One region of the Streptomyces sp. NPDC005070 genome, then DNA from elsewhere that is predicted to be linked to it. Evidence: riboswitches for the same ligand, from Rfam matches in the RefSeq annotation. Region 1 holds a riboswitch; each other region holds the start of a gene.
The links. Region 1 has a riboswitch for S-adenosylmethionine ahead of ACWEBX_RS11060 (putative leader peptide). Riboswitches for the same ligand answer to the same signal wherever they lie in the genome.
Positions count from the first base shown of each region.

Region 2: linked by a shared signal. The riboswitch ahead of thrC (threonine synthase) and the one ahead of ACWEBX_RS11060 (putative leader peptide) in region 1 are both predicted to bind S-adenosylmethionine.
Region 3: linked by a shared signal. The riboswitch ahead of ACWEBX_RS34550 (ABC transporter substrate-binding protein) and the one ahead of ACWEBX_RS11060 (putative leader peptide) in region 1 are both predicted to bind S-adenosylmethionine.

Region 1 covers NZ_JBSFZS010000023.1:73,704-76,997, reverse strand. Annotated here, with positions in the region: gene ACWEBX_RS11070 (hypothetical protein) at 1-179, shown strand, start outside; gene ACWEBX_RS11065 (cell envelope biogenesis protein OmpA) at 327-1,118, opposite strand; gene ACWEBX_RS11060 (putative leader peptide) at 1,230-1,352, opposite strand; SAM riboswitch class IV at 1,332-1,476, opposite strand; gene ACWEBX_RS11055 (hypothetical protein) at 1,634-1,768, shown strand; gene ACWEBX_RS11050 (amino acid ABC transporter permease) at 2,118-3,122, shown strand; gene ACWEBX_RS11045 (amino acid ABC transporter ATP-binding protein) at 3,221-3,294, shown strand, end outside.
Region 2 covers NZ_JBSFZS010000259.1:1,205-4,498, forward strand. Annotated here, with positions in the region: gene thrC (threonine synthase) at 1-1,148, opposite strand, end outside; SAM riboswitch class I at 1,166-1,322, opposite strand; gene ACWEBX_RS37105 (glucosyl-3-phosphoglycerate synthase) at 1,528-2,472, shown strand; gene ACWEBX_RS37110 (alpha,alpha-trehalose-phosphate synthase (UDP-forming)) at 2,551-3,294, shown strand, end outside.
Region 3 covers NZ_JBSFZS010000184.1:32-3,325, forward strand. Annotated here, with positions in the region: gene ACWEBX_RS34540 (nucleoside deaminase) at 64-630, opposite strand; gene ACWEBX_RS34545 (LLM class flavin-dependent oxidoreductase) at 663-1,499, opposite strand; SAM riboswitch class IV at 1,692-1,801, shown strand; gene ACWEBX_RS34550 (ABC transporter substrate-binding protein) at 2,024-3,294, shown strand, end outside.

The DNA of each region.
Region 1 (3,294 bases):
GCTCCGTGGAGCGGTCCCGGCGGGTCTTCGAGACGACCGAGCCGTGGGAGGAACTGCGTGATTCGGCGCTGGTGCTCCAGGACCGGATTCTGGGTCAGGGGCGCGAGGTCCTGGAGCAGGGCCGGCGGTGGAACTCCACGGTGAACGGTGTCAGCATCCTGCTGGTTCCGCGCGAGTGACGGGTCCGGGCGGGTGACCGGTCCGCGCGAGTGTCGGGTCCCGGCGAGTGACCGGTCCGGACGCCGGGCCGGTGGCCGCGGAACGGCGAATGCCGTTCGCGCGAGGAACCACCCACCTGCCCGGCACACACGCTTCCGCCGGAAGCGTCAGACCTCCGCCCCGAGCGGCACCACGTCGTGCGCCTGCCGGAACGCCGAGTGATCACCGAGACGGCGTACGTAGTCCAGGAGCCGGGGGCGCGAGCCGAGGGCGCGGGACCGGCCGAGACCGATGAGCGCCGTCCACACGTCCACGTCCGCCGCCGTGAGGAAGTCGCCCAACACGTAGGCGCGTCCTACGAGTTGGCAGTCCAACAGGTCCAAGGCCCCCGCGAGCCTCGAAGGCGCGGCGGACGGGGTGACATCGCGGTCCAGCAGATCGCGGAGGGCTTCGATGTCGGCGGCCAGGGACGGAGGACGGAGCGTGGAGGGGCACGTCGTGGTGTGACCGGAGAGCAGCCCGGCGAGATCGCGGAGGATGGCGGGCGGGTGGTTGCTGACGATGCGTCCGCTCCACCGGTCGCACAGGGCGGGCGCCGTGAGCGGCCCGTCGAAGTGATGCTCGGTGGCCTCGTAGGCGCGGCGCAGTGAGGCGAAGGCGTCGGGTGTCCGCGCGGGGTCCGCCAGGAGTGTGGTGGCGACCGAGTCCCGCAGTCCGAGCAGTCCGAGCGTGATGGCGATACGCAGCGAGAACGGACAACTCCGCGACAGATACAGCTCGTAGCGGTGCGGAGCGGGGTAGAAGCCGCCGGCGAGACCGACGCCGATGCGGCTGTCGACGCGGTGGGGGAGCGCGGACGGGGTCGACGTCGGCTTGAGCCGAAGGGCAGAGGGGAGCGAAAACTGGTCACAGGGGCGTGAGTTGGCAGTGCTGGACGTGCGCGAAGCTGTCTCGGGCATGACTCTCCCTGGGGGAAGGCGGAAGCCACCGCCGCTTTGTGGGCACCGGCGGCCGGATGCGGATTGACTGCGCTCGTCGCGCCGGTCCGGATCGAACGGACCGGCCGCGGATCAGTAAGCGCTGGAGACGCGCAGGAGGTCGATGTGCAGACGCCTCGTCAAACCGCTCTTGGGCAATTCCCACCGGTCCTGGCTCAGGGCTCGCGAGACGCGAGACCACGCTTGCCCCGCCACGCCGGCGGGACCCGGTCGTCACCCGGGGCACCCCGTCGCGGTGGAAGGGTTGCCTGTCAGCGGGCCGGGGCCGATGACCACTGGAGCGGGGTGTACCCGTACCGTGGCGCTGACAATCGTGACCGTCCATGCCAGTCTCGATGCGCCCCGTTGCGCCGTCAAGAAGGCCGTACGCACGGTCTCACCTGGTGGTCACCCGCATTGACATTGTTTTCCGGACAGGCCTAACCTGCGGCGCACCACAGGATGCCTTTTCGGCCGGAGAAGAAATGGTGACGGCGATGCACGGAGCTGACGGGACGGCCGCATGGCGGCGCCTCGGCCGCAATGTGCTCTGCGCCGACCGCTCCGTGGACCTGCTGCGCGTCAACAGCGCCCTGTGTACGGGCATCTGTCGCTCCCTCAGCCAAGGCTGACAGTCTCTCCGATTCCTCGCCCACCACGAACGCGCGGCTCCTCCGGGGCATCGGCGTTCACGTCGTCGGCGATCACGAACTGAGGGCTCGTCCGCATCCCTCGCGATCACGAACCGACGGTTCCTCCGAGCCATCGGCGATCACGAGCCGAGGGTGACGCCAGGTCTTTGACGACCACGCGCCGACCGGCTCCACCGAGCCCTCGGCGACCACCGCTGTCGCGAAACGCCCTTTCCCCGTCCGGCCCTCGTCCCGCAGGGGCCCGCGCATCGCCGTGTACCGAGCCGTCCCGCTCGGCGGTGCGCCGCCGCCCCGTGGTCCGGGGTGTCCGAATCCGCTGGAGTTCTCCATGAGCCAACCTCCCGGCGCCGCTGTGTCCTTCGGATCAGCACCGCCCGCCGAGGCGATCCCTCGCAACGATGTCCCCGTCGCGTCCGAACGACCGGCGGCCCAGCGGGTCCTTCCGCTCCGGCGACCCGGACGCTGGATCGTCACGGCCGTCGTGCTCGTGCTCGTCGCCCAGATCGCCCACGGACTGGTGACCAACCCCTTCTACCAGTGGGATCGCTTCCGGTACTGGTTCCTGCGCCCGACCATTCTCGACGGCCTGCTCATCACCCTCGAAGTCGCCTTCTACAGTGCGCTCCTGGGGCTGCTCGGCGGCATCCTGCTGGCCCTGGCCAGACTCTCCCGGAGCCCGGTGCTGCGCGCGGTGAGCTGGGTCTACACCTGGCTGTTCCGGTCGGTGCCGCTGATCGTGGTTCTGCTCTTCCTCTACAACTTCAGCGCGCTGTACCAGACGTTGAGCGTCGGAGTGCCGTTCGGGCCGGCCTTCTTCACCTTCGACGAGTCCCGCCTGGCGACGGACATGGCCGTCGCCGTCGTCGGACTGAGCCTGAACGAGGCGGCCTACGCCTCCGAAGTGGTGCGTGGCGGCATCCTCTCCGTCGACCAGGGCCAGCACGAGGCGGCTTCCGCCCTCGGTCTGCCGAAGCGCTACCAGTTCGCGAAGATCGTCTTCCCGCAGGCGCTGCGCTCCATCACCCCCAACTACGTGAACCAGTTGATCGGTCTGATCAAGGGCACCTCGCTGGTCTTCTACGTGTCCCTGCTGGACCTCTTCGGTTCCGTGCAGAGCATGGGCAGCACCTACCCCGGCGACATCGTGCCGCTGCTCCTCGTCGCCACCGCCTGGTACCTGATCCTCACCAGCGTCGTGTCCGTCATCCAGTTCTACGTTGAGCGGCACTACTCACGGGGCGCCCTGCGCACCCTGCCGCCGACTCCGTTGCAGAAGGCGCGGAACGGTCTGCGCGACGTGCGGGCCCGGTTCCGGAGGGAGACGGCGATATGAGCGGCGAGACGCATCTGACGACCGTGAGGACACGGACGGCTCCGGCCGTTGAGGTGGCGGACGCGGCTCCGGCCGCCGAGATCGCCGACGCGCTGCGGGTGGAGCCCGCCGCCGTCGAGGTGCACGACGTGCACAAGTGGTACGGGGCTCAACGGGTTCTGGACGGCGTGGA
Region 2 (3,294 bases), on a different contig from region 1:
TCGATGAGCTTGCGGGTGACACCGACGGTCACACCGCCCGCCGTCTCCGCGAAGATGCCCTCGGTGCGCGCGAGCAGCTTGATCGCGTCGACGATCTGCTCGTCGTTCACGTCCTCCACCGCGCCGCCGGTGCGCCGGGCGATGTCGAGCACGTACGGACCGTCCGCCGGGTTGCCGATCGCGAGCGACTTGGCGATCGTGTCCGGCTTCTGCGGCCGTACGACGTCGTGGCCGGCCTTGTAGGCGACGGACACCGGGGAGCAGCCCTCGGCCTGGGCGCCGAAGATCTTGTACGGCTTGTCCTCGACGAGCCCGAGCTTGATCAGCTCCTGGAGTCCCTTGTCGATCTTCGTGAGTTGGGAGCCGGAGGCGATCGGCACGACGAGCTGGTCGGGGAGCCTCCAGCCGAGCTGCTCGCAGATCTCGTACGCCAGGGTCTTGGAGCCCTCGGCGTAGTAGGGCCGCAGGTTGACGTTGACGAAGCCCCAGCCCTCGCCGGCCGGGTCGCCGATCAGCTCGGAGCAGAAACGGTTCACGTCGTCGTAGTTGCCCTCGATGCCGACGAGCTCGCCGCCGTAGACCGCGGCCATGACGACCTTGCCCTGCTCCAGGTCGTGCGGGATGAACACACAGGAGCGGAAGCCTGCGCGGGCCGCCGCGGCGCCCACCGCTCCGGCGAGGTTGCCGGTGGAGGAGCAGGAGAGGGTGGTGAATCCGAAGGCGCGGGCCGCTTCGATGGCCTGGGCGACGACGCGGTCCTTGAAGGAGTGCGTCGGGTTGCCGGAGTCGTCCTTGACGAAGAGCTTTCCGGCGTCGACGCCGAGCTCGCGGGCGAGGTTGTCGGCCTGGACGAGCTTGGTCCAGCCGGGGTTGATGTTCGGCTTGTCCGCCACGTCCGCGGGGACGGGCAGCAGCGGCGCGTAACGCCAGATGTTCGCGGGTCCCGCTTCGATGCGCTTGCGGAGTTCCTCGGTGTCGTAGGCCGAGAAGTCGTAGGCGATCTCCAGCGGGCCGAAACACTCCTCGCAGGCGAAGACCGGGCCGAGCGGGACGCGGTGTCCGCACTCGCGGCAGGAAAGCGCCGCGGCCGGTCCGAGGTCCACCGCGTCGGCGGAGTTCGTGGTGCTTGCAACTGTCTGCGCAGCCATGGAGGCGAGGCCCTTTCTCCTCATCTTCCTCACGGCGCACTTCGCCGTGAGACGGATTTGGCACCTTCCCTAGCCGGGAGCCTCGCGACGCGATCGACATCGATCGGTACGAGACCGGCTGGAGGGTTGCCGGGGCTTCATCGGGCCGTATCCCTCTGCCCCTCTGGATGAGCGGTATTTGATTGTTGAACTGTTGAACACGATACGCGCCGACGATCCAGGACATGCGATGGTCATGCGCGTTGTTCAAGACTGTAACCGAAGGCCAGGACAGTTGAGATAGTCGTCCGAACCGCGAGACGACGGCAATCGATCTGCCGCTGGCCGCAGCGGGCACGCCGATGAGAGCGTGTGATCAGACAGTGAGGAGCCGCAGACGGTGCTGAGAGAAGTCGAAAGCTGGCTGAGCACACGCTCCTGGTCCGCGACCGACCGCCCGCTCCACAGGATCATGGCAGCCAAGCGCGTCACCGGGTCGACGGTGAGTGTCGTGCTGCCCGCGCTCAACGAGGAGGAGACGGTCGGAGAGATCGTCGCGATCATCCGCCACGACCTGATGCAGCAGGTGCCCCTCGTCGACGAGATCGTCGTCGTCGACTCCGGCTCGACCGACCGCACCGCCGCGGTCGCCGCCGCCGCTGGCGCGCGTGTCGTGCACCGCGACGACATCCTCCCGCGGATCCCGGCCGTGCCCGGCAAGGGCGAGGTGCTGTGGCGGTCGCTGCTCGTGACGAGCGGGGACATCGTCTGCTTCATCGACGCGGACCTCAAGGAGTTCTCGTCCGACTTCGTCTCCGGGATCGTGGGCCCGCTGCTCACCGAACCCGGCGTCGACCTGGTCAAGGCCATGTACGACCGCCCGCTGGCCGGCGGCGGCGGGCAGGGCGGCCGGGTCACCGAGCTGATGGCCCGCCCGCTCCTGAACATGCACTGGCCGCAGCTCGCGGGCTTCGTCCAGCCGCTCGGCGGCGAGTACGCGGCCCGCCGCTCGCTGCTCGAACAGCTCCCCTTCCCGGTCGGCTACGGCGTCGAACTGGGCATGCTCGTCGACTCCCTGCACCTGGTGGGACTGGACGCCCTCGCCCAGGTCGACGTCGGGGTGCGCAAGCACCGCCACCAGGACGGCCAGGCGCTCGGCCGCATGGCCGCCGCGATCTACCGCACCGCGCAGCTCCGGCTGGCGCGCGGGCACCTGATCCGCCCCGCCCTCACCCAGTTCGAGCGGGACCGCGACGGTTTCCGGCCGCGCACGTACTCCGTGGACACGGAGGAAAGGCCGCCGATGAGCGAAATCTCCGAGTACCAGACGCGCAAAGCCGCGTAGTCCGGCGCCGACGGCCGCCGATCGCATACGGCCGAAGGGCGCGTTTGAGCGTTTCGAGACGGGGCTAGGTTTCGAGGCATGGCTTCAACGCACGGTGCCCACAGGATTCTGGTCGCCTCCAACCGCGGCCCGGTCACCTACGAGGTACGGGAGGACGACTCGCTGCACGCCAGACGCGGCGGCGGCGGTCTCGTCTCGGGACTCTCGGCGATCGGGCCGGACGCGGGTGCCCTCTGGATCTGCTCCGCCCTCGGCGACGGCGACCGGGAGGCCGTCCGGCGCGGAGTCCACGAGGACGGCGTACGCATGCTGGCCATCGACGCCGCCACGCACGCCGACGCGTACAACGGCATCGCCAACTCCGTGCTGTGGTTCGTGCACCACCTGCTCTACCAGACCCCGCTGGAGCCGGTCTTCGACGCGGAGTTCCGGCGCCGGTGGGAGTCGTACCGGACCTACAACCGCGCCTTCGCCGAGGCACTGGCCGAGGAGGCGGCCGACGGCGCGGCCGTGCTGGTCCAGGACTACCACCTGTGCCTGGTGCCCGGGATGCTCCGCGAGCTGCGCCCCGACCTGCGCATCGGTCACTTCTCCCACACTCCGTGGGCGCCCGAGGACTACTTCCGGATGCTCCCCGACGACATCCGCGCGGAGCTGATGGCGGGCATGCTCGGCGCGGACCGGGTGGCCTTCCTGACCTGGCGGTGGGCCACCGCCTTCATGCGCTGCGCGGAGGGGACCGAACCCGGCCGCTACCGCGCCACCGGGACCTCGGGCGGCGCCCCCCGGACGATCGAGCACCTGGAGGGCGCCCTGCCGCCG
Region 3 (3,294 bases), on a different contig from region 1:
AAGGCCGCCTTTGAGCCTCACCAACTCGCAGGCGCGGTCGATCCGATTCGCTTGTCGGTGCTGTCAGCCGGCCGCGTCGAGGCCGGTCCGGAAGCGCAGGTGCAACTCCTTCACCTGCTCGGCCAGTTCGGGGACCGGGCCGGCGGTCTCCAGGCCGGGTACGACGTCCCGGATGGACAACGGGCTGAGGGGCGAGGTGATGGGCACGCCCCACTCGGCCTTCCAGTCCCGGGCCTGCTGGGACGAGCTCGCGTACACGATGCGGCCCAGTCCGACCCAGCCGTGCGCGGCCGCGCACATCGGGCAGTGCTCTCCCGAGGTGTACACGGTCGCCGCGGCCCGTTCCTCGGGGCTCAGATTGGCCGCGGCCCAGCGGGCGAGTTCGAACTCCGGGTGCCGGGTCGGGTCCCCGGTGGTGGACTCGCGGTTGCGGTCCTCGGCCAGGACCTTGCCGTCCGCGTCGGCCAGCAGCGAGCCGAACGGCCAGTCACCGGCGTCGACGGCCTCGGCCGCCAGGTCCAGGCAGCGGCGGAGATGAGCGAGGTCGGCTTCGCCGACGACGGAGGACGGGCCGGTGTCGTCGGCGTGGGGGCTGTCGCCGTGGTGGGTTTCGTGGGCGTTGGGGGCCACTGTGGCTCCGTCTCTGTGGGCGTGGGTGGGGGCTATGCCAGGTGCGCGGCCACGGTGGCCAGCGCCTGCCACGCCACCTCGGGCCTGAGGGTCTCGTCCGGGTCGCCGTTGTAGGGGTCGAGGACCACCGTGCCGGCACCGGCGAGGCGCAACTGCTCGATGTCGTCGAGGATCTGCTCGATGGTGCCTTCGCCGGCTCGGCGGTCTGGATGGTCGACCGGCTTCCGGGTGAGCCGGAGAACGATGCGCGGCGCCAGACCGGGTACGGGCCGGCCGAGTTCGTCGGCGATGTCCTTCAGGCGGTCCACCGCGTCACGGAACCACGGCATGGTGAACCGGAGCGGATGCCACGGCAGGCCGAGGCGGGCCGCCCGGCGCAGTCCCGCGTCGCTGTTGCCGCCGATCCAGACAGGAATCTGCCCGCTCCGGTAGTCGGCCTCGTCGGCCCACGCGGTTCGCAGGGTCTCCAGCAACTCGTCGGTCAGCGCGCCACGCCGCTCGAAGGGAACGCCGAGCGCGTCGAATTCCTCCCGGGCCCAGCCGACACCGACACCGAGGATCAGCCGGCCGCCGGAGAGCTGATGCAGGTTGGCCGCCATTCTCGCGACCAGCAGAGGATGCCGGTAGGGCGCGATGAGAACCGTGGTGCCCAGCTTTACCCGGGTCGTTAAACCGGCCAGCCAGGAGAGCGTCGTAAAAGGATCGTAGAACGGGGCGGGATACTGTTTCGCGACATCCGATGTGATGGCCACGTGGTCGGAGACCATCAATAGGTCGAAGCCGAGGCCTTCCACCGTCCTGGCCCAACGGGAAAGGGTTTCCGGGTCGGTGCCGGGTCCGAAATTGGGGACATTGACGCCTATCTGCATGGTCCGACCCTAGCAACCGCGCACCAATGGTGGGCAGTTGGTTCTCGCGCTTTTCCGGCCGCAGCTTACGCTTCACTCCGAAGGTCCGGTCCCGTGCAATACGATTGCAATCTGATGACTCATCAGATTGCAATCACATTGCTTGTCGCGCGCCCTTGACGCCGGGAGAACCGGGAACCTACGGTGAGCGCGAGCTACGAGTTCCGGTGATCAAGCCCTGGCTGGCCGGACGGCAACCCTCGACGCAGTGGGGTGCCCCAGGTGAAGGCTCGGCGGATCTTCCTGTTCTGCAAGTGCGTTCCCACCGGTCCGAGGGCCGACGACATTCCCGGGAGGACGGCGTGCCAACGGGCCTTGTGCTGTGCTCCCGGCGCCACGTGGATCTCCTGCTGGTCTGCAGCTGTCTCTGTCACGGCTGACCCGCACCCACTCCTCACCCTCCTTCACACGACAGCGCGCGCTCGGCATGCCCCGCCTGCCGAAGCCCCTTCGTGCACCCCACCATGCGGAAGCAGAGACCAGCCATGGCACAGCACAACACCACCAGACCCTTCCGGTCGCTCGGCGCGATGTCCCTCGGTACGGCGCTCCTGGTGGCCCTGACCGGCTGCACGAGCAGCAAGACCTCCACCGGCTCCACGGAAGCGGGGATCACCGTCGGCACGACGGACCAGGTGACCGCCCTCGACCCGGCGGGCTCCTGGGACGCGGGCTCCGGCACCATCGCGAGCGAGGTCTTCGCGACCCTGCTCAGCGTGAGGAACGGCGCCACGGAGGTCTCCCCGGACCTGGCCACCGGGATCGAGCCGACCGGACCCAAGGAGTACACGGTCACGCTGAAGAAGGGCCTGAAGTTCGCCAACGGCCACGAACTGACGTCCTCCGACGTCAAGTTCAGCTTCGACCGCACCTTGAAGATCGCCGACGAGAACGGTCCCTCGTCCCTCCTGTACGACCTCGACTCCGTCGCCGCCCCGGCGCCGACCACCATCGTCTTCACCCTCAAGTCGGCCGACGACAGCCTGTTCCCGCAGGTGCTGTCCACCGCCGCCGGCTACGTCGTCGACGAACAGGTCTTCCCCGCGGACAAGATCCTCGACGACAAGTCGATCGTCGCGGGCAAGCCGTGGAACGGTCCGTACGGCGTGCGCAGTTACGACAAGAACTCGCTGGTGTCCTTCACCGCCAACAGCGCCTACGGCGGCGGTCTGGGCGCCGCGAAGACCAAGAACGTCCAGTTGAAGTACTACACCGACGCGAGCAACCTCAAGCTCGACGTCCAGCAGGGCACCGTCGACGCCGTCTACCGCACGCTCACCACCGCCGACCTCGACGACCTGTCCAAGAAGAAGGACATCAAGGTCCACACCGGCTCGGGCAACGGCATCCGCTACATCGTCTTCGACTTCCGGACCCAGCCGTACGGCACCAGGACCAAGAAGCCCGACAAGGCCAAGGCGCTGGCCGTACGGCAGGCCGTCGCCGACTCCGTGGACCGGGCCCAACTCGCCCGGCAGGTCTACAAGAACAGCTACCAGCCGTTGTACAGCTCCGTGCCCGACGGCCTCACCGGCGCCACCGCCTCCTTCAAGTCGCTCTACGGCGACAAGAAGGGCGGCCCCGACAAGGCTGCCGCCGCCGCGCGCCTCAAGGCGGCGAAGGTGACCACCCCGGTCACCCTCAGCCTCCAGTACAACAGCGACCACTACGGCTCCTCCTCGGCCGACGAGTACGCGCTGGTCAAGACCCAGCTCGAGGCCACCGGACTGTTCAAGGTGAACCTCCAGTCCACCGA